Regions from separate parts of the Streptomyces sp. NPDC051214 genome, predicted to be linked through region 3. Evidence: riboswitches for the same ligand, from Rfam matches in the RefSeq annotation. Region 3 holds a riboswitch; each other region holds the start of a gene.

Region 1 (2,197 bases), on a different contig from region 3:
AAGCTCCAAGAGGCGCTGCTTCCCGAGCTGATGTCCGTGGTGCGGCACATCAGCTGCGACGACGACACCACCCGCAAGACGCTGTGGCGGCTGTTCGACGGCACGCTCGTCGAGTCCGTGCTCATGCGCTACCCGGACCGCGTGACGATGTGCATCTCGTCGCAGGCCGGGTGCGGGATGAACTGTCCGTTCTGCGCCACGGGGCAGGCCGGGCTCGACCGGAACCTGTCCACCGCCGAGATCGTGCATCAGATCGTCGACGGGATGCGTGCGCTGCGGGACGGGGAGATCCCGGGTGGGCCCGCGCGGCTCTCCAACATCGTTTTTATGGGCATGGGTGAGCCTCTCGCCAACTACAACCGCGTCACCGGGGCCATTCGCAGGCTCACCGACCCCGAGCCGGACGGCGTCGGCCTTTCGCAGCGTGGCATCACCGTGTCGACCGTGGGGCTCGTGCCCGCCATCCACCGGTTCGCCGACGAGGGCTTCAAGTGCCGGCTCGCCATCTCGCTGCACGCGCCCGACGACGAGCTCCGCGACACCCTCGTACCCGTCAACACGCGGTGGAACGTGCGCGAGGTGCTCGAGGCGGGCTGGGAGTACGCCGCCAAGTCCGGGCGCCGCCTCTCCATCGAGTACGCGCTGATCCGGGACATCAACGACCACGCCTGGCGCGGTGACCGGCTCGGGCGGCTGCTCAAGAACAAGCCCGTCCACGTGAACCTGATCCCGCTGAACCCGACGCCGGGCTCGAAGTGGACGGCATCGCGGCCGGAGGACGAGAAGGCCTTCGTGAACGCCATCGCCGCTCATGGGGTACCTGTCACGGTTCGTGACACCCGTGGCCAGGAGATCGACGGGGCGTGCGGTCAGCTCGCCGCTTCCGAGCGTTAGTCTGGCCGGAACACAACTGAACGCAACTTCATAGCCGGAACACATCTTCATATTCCGACAGGGGAGCGCCACAGCGCTGAGAGTGCGGCAGCCAAGGACAGGTTGGCCGCAGACCCTCTGAACCTTGCCCGGGTCATTCCGGGTAGGAAGTTCGGACACCACTCAAGCTGTTGCGCCCTGCCCGCGGACCCTCCGGTCCGCGGGCAGGGCCGCGTCTCTTCCTGGTCACTCCAGGAGGAATGAACTCAGTGAGCACCACCAAGAAGGTCACGGTCACCGCGGTCGCGGCGGCCATCGGACTTGTCGCGCTCTCCGCGTGCGGCTCGTCCGACAGCGGCGACAAGGCCGCCGACTCCAAGCGCGTCACGCTGGTCAGCCATGACTCCTTCAGTGTCTCCAAGGACGTGCTGAAGGCGTTCGAGAAGAGCTCCGGCTACAAGGTCGACGTCCTCAAGGACGGGGACGCGGGCGCCGCCGTGAACAAGGCGATCCTGACGAAGGACAACCCGCAGGGAGACGTCTTCTTCGGCGTCGACAACACCCTGCTCTCACGCGCGCTCGACAACGGCCTCTTCCAGTCGTACGAGGCCAAGGGCTCGGAGAAGGTCGAGTCGGAGTTCCGGGTCGACGGGGACAAGCACCGGGTCACGCCCGTCGACAGCGGCGACATCTGCGTCAACTACGACAAGAAGTACTTCGCCGACAAGAAGCTGGCGCCGCCGAAGTCCCTCGGGGATCTGACCAAGCCCGCCTACAAGAATCTGCTGGTGACGGAGAACGCCGCCACCTCTTCTCCCGGTCTCGGTTTCCTGCTCGGCTCGGCCGCCGAGTACGGGGACGGGGGCTGGCAGGGCTACTGGAAGAAGCTCAAGGCCAACGGCGTCAAGGTCGTCGACGGCTGGGAGCAGGCCTACGACGAGGAGTTCTCCGGGTCCGCCGGCGGCAAGAAGGCCAAGGGCGACCGGCCGCTCGTCGTCTCGTACGCCTCCTCGCCGCCCGTCGAGGTGCTCTACGCCAAGCCGCAGCCCAAGGAGGCGCCGACCGGCGTCGCGAAGGGCACCTGCTTCCGGCAGGTCGAGTACGCGGGTCTGCTCGCCAACGCCAAGAACGAGAAGGGCGGCAAGGCGCTCCTCGACTTCCTGATCGGCGAGAAGTTCCAGGGCGACATGCCGCTGAACATGTTCGTGAACCCGGTGCGGGAGAACGTCGAGCTGCCCGAGCTGTTCGTCAAGCACGGGGTGAAGATCGACGACCCGCAGACCATGGATCCGAAGAAGATCGCCGACAACCGTGAGCAGTGGGT
Region 2 (2,197 bases), on a different contig from region 3:
GATAGAGCGCGATCAGCATGATGGCGCTGGCCCCGATCACCGCCACGACCAGCGGGTTCGAGCCCTGCAGGATCGCGGGCAGGATGAAGAACGTCAGGACCAGGAAGCTCAACGCCAGCGCGACCAGGGCCATGACACCGCGCAGCCGTCCCACCGCCACGACGACGAGCGCGAAGATCCCGGCGAGCAGCGCCATGGGGAACTTCCGGTTCACGTCGGTGACCGAGTACTGCAACGCCTCGGGGGCCGTGGGCTCGTAGGCGACCACCACCTGCTGGCCCTCGCGCAACTGCCGTGGTGAGTCCGGCTGGACGATCTCGGTGAAGGTGCGGCCCTTGTCCTTGCCGCTGGTCACCTCGATCGTCGCCTTCTTGCAGACGCCCTTCGCGCGGGACTCCGCGGACTGCCCCTCGGCGGTGGAGGTGTCGCCGTTGGGAGGGGTCTGCGAGGCGTTCACGTCCTTGCAGGGCAGCTCCTGCACCTTCGTCACGTCGGCCGACTGCGTCTGCCGGTCGAAGCCGACTCCGGTGCGCTCATGGCCCGGCGCGCCACCGGGCCACAGCACCACGAGGCCCACGAGCACTGCCGTGGCGAAAGGAATCAGCACGGCGGCGATGACCTTGCGCAGATGCTTCGAAACCGGCGCGGCCGGACCATGGCTGTGGGAGTGCCCGTGCGGGTCCGGGGGACGGTTCGGGACGGGCGGCTGGGACGGCGGCTGTGTGGTGGTCACTGCCCGATCATCGCAAGAACGGACGGGGCCCTCTGTTCAGCGCGCCCGACATGACGCTAGCGTGGAGCCACCTTTGCAATCGCGGGAGCTCGGAGCACCGGGCTGAGAGGGCGCTGACCCCCGTACGAATCGGCACAGGAAGTGCACGAAGTACGGGATTCGCTGCGTCGACCGCCGAACCTGTTACCGGGTAATGCCGGCGTAGGGAGTAGGTCTCATGACCACATCGGACGCACGCACGCCTGCCTCGACGCAGAACCAGGGCGACGAGGCCGGGAAGTCCATCGGCTGGCACAAGGCGTATGTCGAGGGCTCGCGCCCCGATCTGCGGGTGCCGGTCCGCCAGGTGCACCTCACCAACGGCAAGGCCGTGACCCTGTACGACACTTCGGGGCCGTACACCGACGAATCCGTCGACACCGACGTCCGCAGGGGCCTCGCGCCCCTCCGGGAGAACTGGATCATCGCCCGCGGCGACACCGAGGAGTACACCGGCCGCCCGCCCCGTCCCGAGGACGACGGCATCAAGCACACCTCGCCCCGCGGCGGCCTGAAGAACCTCGACGCGGTCTTCCCGGGCCGCCCGCGCCAGCCGCGCAGGGGGCGCGCGGGGCAGGCGGTGACGCAGCTCGCGTACGCCCGCCGTGGCGAGATCACGCCCGAGATGGAGTTCATCGGGATCCGCGAGAACCTCGATCCCGAGGTCGTGCGCGCGGAGGTCGCCGCGGGCCGCGCGGTGATCCCCGCCAACGTCAACCACCCGGAGATCGAGCCGATGATCATCGGCAAGAAGTTCCTGGTGAAGGTGAACGCCAACATCGGCAACTCCGCGGTCACCTCCTCCATCGAGGAGGAGGTGGACAAGATGACGTGGGCGACCAAGTGGGGCGCCGACACGGTCATGGACCTTTCCACCGGGCGCAACATCCACACCACCCGCGAATGGGTCCTGCGCAACTCCCCCGTGCCCATCGGCACCGTGCCGCTCTACCAGGCCCTGGAGAAGGTCGACGGCCAGGCCGAGGCGCTGACCTGGGAGATCTACAAGGACACGGTCATCGAGCAGGCCGAGCAGGGCGTGGACTACATGACGGTGCACGCGGGCGTGCGCCTCCCGTACGTCCCGCTGACCGCCAACCGCAAGACCGGCATCGTCTCGCGCGGCGGCTCGATCATGGCGGCCTGGTGCCTCGCGCACCACAAGGAGAGCTTCCTCTACGAGAACTTCGAGGAGCTCTGCGAGATCCTCGCCTCGTACGACGTGACGTACTCCCTCGGCGACGGGCTGCGGCCCGGTTCGATCGCGGACGCCAACGACGAGGCGCAGTTCGCCGAGTTGCGCACCCTCGGGGAACTCAACACGATCGCCAAGCGTCATCACGTACAGACCATGATCGAGGGCCCGGGACACGTCCCGATGCACAAGATCAAGGAGAACATCGACCTTCAGCAGGAGATCTGCGA
Region 3 (2,197 bases):
AGGGGTCTCGCCGATGATGTTCGCCGCCACCGTGCGGGGGCCCTGGAGCGCGTTGTCCCAGTGGTGGACGAGAAGACGCTCGCCGTACCGCCCCGAGGGGAAGGAGGAGCAGTCGCCGACCGCGTACACATCGGGTTCCGACGTCCTCAGGTGGTCGTCGGCGAGGATCTCCCGGTGGGCGCCCAGGGTGATGCCGGAGTCCGCGAGCCATCCCGTGGCGGGGCGTGCGCCGATGCCGACGACGACCGCGTCCGCGGGCAGCCGGGTGCCGTCGGCCAGGTGGACGCTGCCGGGCTCGACGCGGTCCACGCGCGCGTGGGTGCGCAGTTCGGCTCCGGAGTCGGCGTACCAGGCCGTCATCGGGGCGGCGACCTCCGCGGGCAGCGCCCCGGCGAGCGGACGCTCCGCGGCCTCGACGACGGTGACCGGGCAGCCCGCCTCGCGTGCCGCGGTCGCGAACTCGGCGCCGATCCAGCCCGCGCCGACGACCACGATGCGGTGCTGCTCGGCGAGCACGGGGCGCAGCCGCTCGGCGTCGTCGAGCGTGCGCAGCAGATGGACGCCGCGGACTCCGGAGACCCCTGGGAGCGTGATCGGTTCGGCCCCGGTGGCGATGACCAGTGCGTCATACGGCACCGGCCCCGACGCGGTGTCCAGTTCGTGGTCGGCCGGGCGGACCCCCGTGACCTCGTGGCCCAGGCTCAGCTCGATGCCGAGCGCCTCGAAGTCGACGTCGAAGGCGGAGCCCTCCGCCTTGCCGAGGAGCACGGCCTTGGACAACGGCGGTCTGTCGTACGGCTGGTGGGGCTCCGCGCCGATCAGGGTGACCGCGCCGGCGAACCCCTGCTCGCGCAGGGCCACGGCGGTCTGCACCCCGGCCATCCCCGCGCCCACGACGACGACCCGGCGCTCTTCCTGCCTCCGATGCTCACTCACCCGATCACTCTAGGACGGCGGACGAGGCGTGCCTCAGGGCGCGACGGCGAGATCTCTGACACACCGTCACTGCCCGTGACCGCGGAGCTGCCCTACCTGGCCCGGGGCACCAAGGGCTAGGGTTGCCGTGCAGAGCACTCGCGGGAGCCCGGACGTACCGGGCTGAGAGGGAGGCTGGACGGCCTCCGACCGTACGAACCTGATCCGGGTCATGCCGGCGAAGGGAGGGGCTGGACACCCATGCATCCACGAACACCACCCCGTACGACGCACACGACCGACGTCCTGGTCGTCGGGGGCGGCATCATCGGCCTGGTCACGGCTTGGCGGGCGGCGCAGCGCGGCCTGACCGTCGCGGTCGTGGACCCCGAGCCCGGCGGCGGCGCGGCGCAGGTCGCCGCGGGCATGCTGGCCGCCGTCACCGAGCTGCACTACGGGGAGCAGACGCTGCTCGGCCTGAATCTGGCCTCCGCGCGGCGCTATCCCGACTTCGCGGCGGAGCTGGCGGAGGCGAGCGGCCGTGATCTCGGCTACCGCGCGTGCGGCACGCTCGCCGTCGCCCTTGACTCCGACGACCGGGCCCACCTGCGGGAGCTGCACACCCTGCAGCAGCAGTCGGGGCTCGCCTCGGAGTGGCTGAGCGGCCGCGAGTGCCGCCGCCTCGAACCGATGCTCGCGCCGGGCGTCCGGGGCGGCCTCCGGGTCGACGGCGATCACCAGGTCGACCCGCGCAGGCTCGCCGCGGCGCTCCTGGTGGCCTGTGAGCGGGCCGGCGTGGTCTTCCACCACGCGTGGGCGGAGCGCCTCTCGGTGACGGGTGACCGGGCCACCGGAGTCGTCCTCGCCGACGGCACCGCCCTGGAGGCCGGCCAGACCGTGCTCGCCGCGGGCAGCCTCAGCGGGCGCCTCGCCGGGGTCCCGGAGGGCGTCCTGCCGCCCGTGCGCCCCGTGAAGGGCCAGGTGCTGCGGCTCACGGTGCCGCAGCGTCTCGCGCCGTTCCTGAGCCGCACCGTGCGCGCCGTGGTGCGCGGCAGCCACGTCTACCTGGTGCCGCGCGAGAACGGCGAGCTCGTCGTCGGCGCGACCAGCGAGGAGCTCGGCTGGGACACGACGGTCACAGCCGGCGGCGTGTACGAGCTGCTTCGGGACGCCCACGAGCTCGTGCCCGGCATCACGGAGCTGCCGCTGACGGAGACCCGCGCGGGCCTGCGCCCCGGCTCCCCCGACAACGCGCCGCTGCTCGGCCCGACCGCGCTCCCCG
Region 4 (2,197 bases), on a different contig from region 3:
GTCGCATGGGTTGCTCCTTGGGGTCTCCCGGCCGGGAAGGCCGTGGGAAACGCATCGGGAGGTGCAGGGAAGAGGAGGGTTCTGACGTGCAGAAACGTTGGGATGCTGACGACGGTGGGGTCCGTGTCGGCGAGGGCTGGCCGACTTGGTGCCGGGGATCGCCCTCAGGTCGGGCGGGCGCTGTCCAGCGGCTGGCGGCCAGGCCGACCGCTCACCGCGGAAGCCCGCAACACCCGCAACCTCAACGCAGGTTGAGAGCCTCGGCGAGCTGATCCGGGCTGAGCTCGTACAGCGCGTCGATCAGTGCGACCGCGAACGTGCCGGGTCCCGCCGAGCGGCTGGCGGCGATTTCCCCGGCCACGGTGAGCAGGCCCGTCGCGGCGGTGGCGGCCAGCAGCGCGTCGTCGGTGACGGCTGTGCAGGCGGCCACCAAGGCGCCCAGTGAGCAGCCGGTCCCCGTCACCAGGGGCAGCAGCGGGTCCCCATTGGCCACCCGCACCACGCGCGTCCCGTCGGTGAGGACGTCCTCCGGACCGCTCACGGCGACCGTGCAGCCGTAGCGCCGGGCCAGCGCGCCGGCCGCGGCCAGCGCTGCCACGGGGGCGTCCGTGCTGTCCACGCCGCGCCCGCCCGTGCCGCCGCCGTCCAGTGCCAGGATCTCGGAAGGATTGCCGCGAATCACCGCTGGAGGTGCGCTCTCCAGGAGTTCGTGGGCGAGCTCGGTGCGCCAGGGCAGCGGACCGACTGCCACCGGGTCGAGCACCCACGGGCGCCCGGCCGCGGCCGCTTCCTTGACCGCGACGCGCATGGCCTGCGCCGTCACGGACGTCACCGTCCCCAGGTTGACCAGGACACCCCCGGCCACACGTGCCAGTGCTCCGGCCTCCTCCGCGCTGTGCACCATCGCGGGGGCGGCTCCCGCCGCGAGCAGCACGTTCGCGGTGAACTGCGACACCACGACGTTGGTCAGGCAGTGGACAAGAGGTGCGGAGGCCCGCACGGACGTGATCACGTCCGCCACGGCAGCACGGGAGACGGCAGGGCCGTCTTGGGCAGGTACGGAGGCAGCATCCATCGTCAACACTCTTCCTACGCCGGCATTACCCGGTCCAGGTTCATGCGGTCGGCGGAAAGGGGATCAAGTCCCGTCCGCCCTCTCAGCCCGGCTACTCCCGAGCTCCCGCGGTGGTCACTAGGCAATGTACCTCCCTTGGGAACGTGAGTTCACCCTCGGGACACCTCAGGGCGCGACACAGGTCAGTCAGAGGAATTCAACTGGGGATTTATCTGGCCAATAGGGGCTAGTGCCGATGCAACCGCGCTGACCTGCGTGGTCGGGCCTGCCGGTCCGGTGGTCGGGGTGGTGCCGGGGGGGCGTGGTCGGTGTCTACCACCACCGCGGCCGCCGCCGCGGCCGCCTTCAAAGCGCATCACGTCGCTGCTCATCGGTCGTCGGGCCCAGGGGCGTGGCTGACACTTGCTCATCTTCTGCGCGGTGGCGTGCAGTTCACGGCCATGACCGACCATCGAGAGGTGCCGGATGGATACGGGGTGATTCGCGTCGGGGTGCAGGCTGCGGGCCGGTCGGCCCACACCTCTTGCGAGGTGAATGGCGTTCACCTACATTGGTGAACGCCATTCACCTCCGAGGGGGTCCTGCTGTGCCCGCTGAATCGCATCCGTCGACGGCTCCGGCCGCGGACCGGGCGGTCATGGCCGTGCTGGCGGCCGGTGGCATCGTCACCACGCTGGTGCAGACCGCGGTCGTGCCGCTGCTGCCGCAGCTGCCCCGGCTGACCGGTGCGGCCCCGGTCGATGTCGGGTGGGTGGTCACGATCACGCTGCTGACCGGTGCGGTCGCCACGCCGCTGCTGGGGCGGGCCGGGGACATGTACGGCAAGCGGCGGATGCTGCTGCTCGCACTGGGGGCGCTCGCCGCCGGATCGCTGGTGTGTGCGTTCGCCTCCACGCTTCCGTGGCTGCTGGCGGGGCGGGCGCTGCAGGGTGTGGGTGCGGCGGTGGTGCCGCTGGCGATCAGTTTCCTGCGGGATGTGCTGCCGCCGCAGCGGACGGGTTCGGCGGTGGCGCTGATGAGTTCGACGGTGGGCATCGGTGCGGCGCTCGGGCTGCCGCTGGCCGCGCTGCTGGTGCAGTACGCGGACTGGCATGCGATGTTCTGGGCCGTGACCGTGCTCAC

The links. A riboswitch is a leader RNA that binds a small molecule or an ion and turns the genes downstream of it on or off. The one in region 3 is predicted to bind thiamine pyrophosphate.
Region 1: another riboswitch for thiamine pyrophosphate. It lies ahead of AB0M70_RS28585 (thiamine ABC transporter substrate-binding protein); the one in region 3 lies ahead of thiO (glycine oxidase ThiO).
Region 2: another riboswitch for thiamine pyrophosphate. It lies ahead of thiC (phosphomethylpyrimidine synthase ThiC); the one in region 3 lies ahead of thiO (glycine oxidase ThiO).
Region 4: another riboswitch for thiamine pyrophosphate. It lies ahead of thiM (hydroxyethylthiazole kinase); the one in region 3 lies ahead of thiO (glycine oxidase ThiO).

Annotation. Positions count from the first base shown of each region.
Region 1 covers NZ_JBFBAT010000011.1:215,351-217,547, forward strand. Annotated here, with positions in the region: gene rlmN (23S rRNA (adenine(2503)-C(2))-methyltransferase RlmN) at 1-894, shown strand, start outside; TPP riboswitch at 944-1,061, shown strand; gene AB0M70_RS28585 (thiamine ABC transporter substrate-binding protein) at 1,134-2,197, shown strand, end outside.
Region 2 covers NZ_JBFBAT010000017.1:85,537-87,733, reverse strand. Annotated here, with positions in the region: gene AB0M70_RS35495 (YibE/F family protein) at 1-733, opposite strand, end outside; TPP riboswitch at 805-958, shown strand; gene thiC (phosphomethylpyrimidine synthase ThiC) at 951-2,197, shown strand, end outside.
Region 3 covers NZ_JBFBAT010000009.1:209,367-211,563, forward strand. Annotated here, with positions in the region: gene AB0M70_RS24600 (FAD-dependent oxidoreductase) at 1-882, opposite strand, end outside; TPP riboswitch at 1,067-1,179, shown strand; gene thiO (glycine oxidase ThiO) at 1,177-2,197, shown strand, end outside.
Region 4 covers NZ_JBFBAT010000012.1:60,381-62,577, forward strand. Annotated here, with positions in the region: gene thiE (thiamine phosphate synthase) at 1-7, opposite strand, end outside; gene thiM (hydroxyethylthiazole kinase) at 242-1,021, opposite strand; TPP riboswitch at 1,069-1,194, opposite strand; gene AB0M70_RS29295 (MFS transporter) at 1,713-2,197, shown strand, end outside.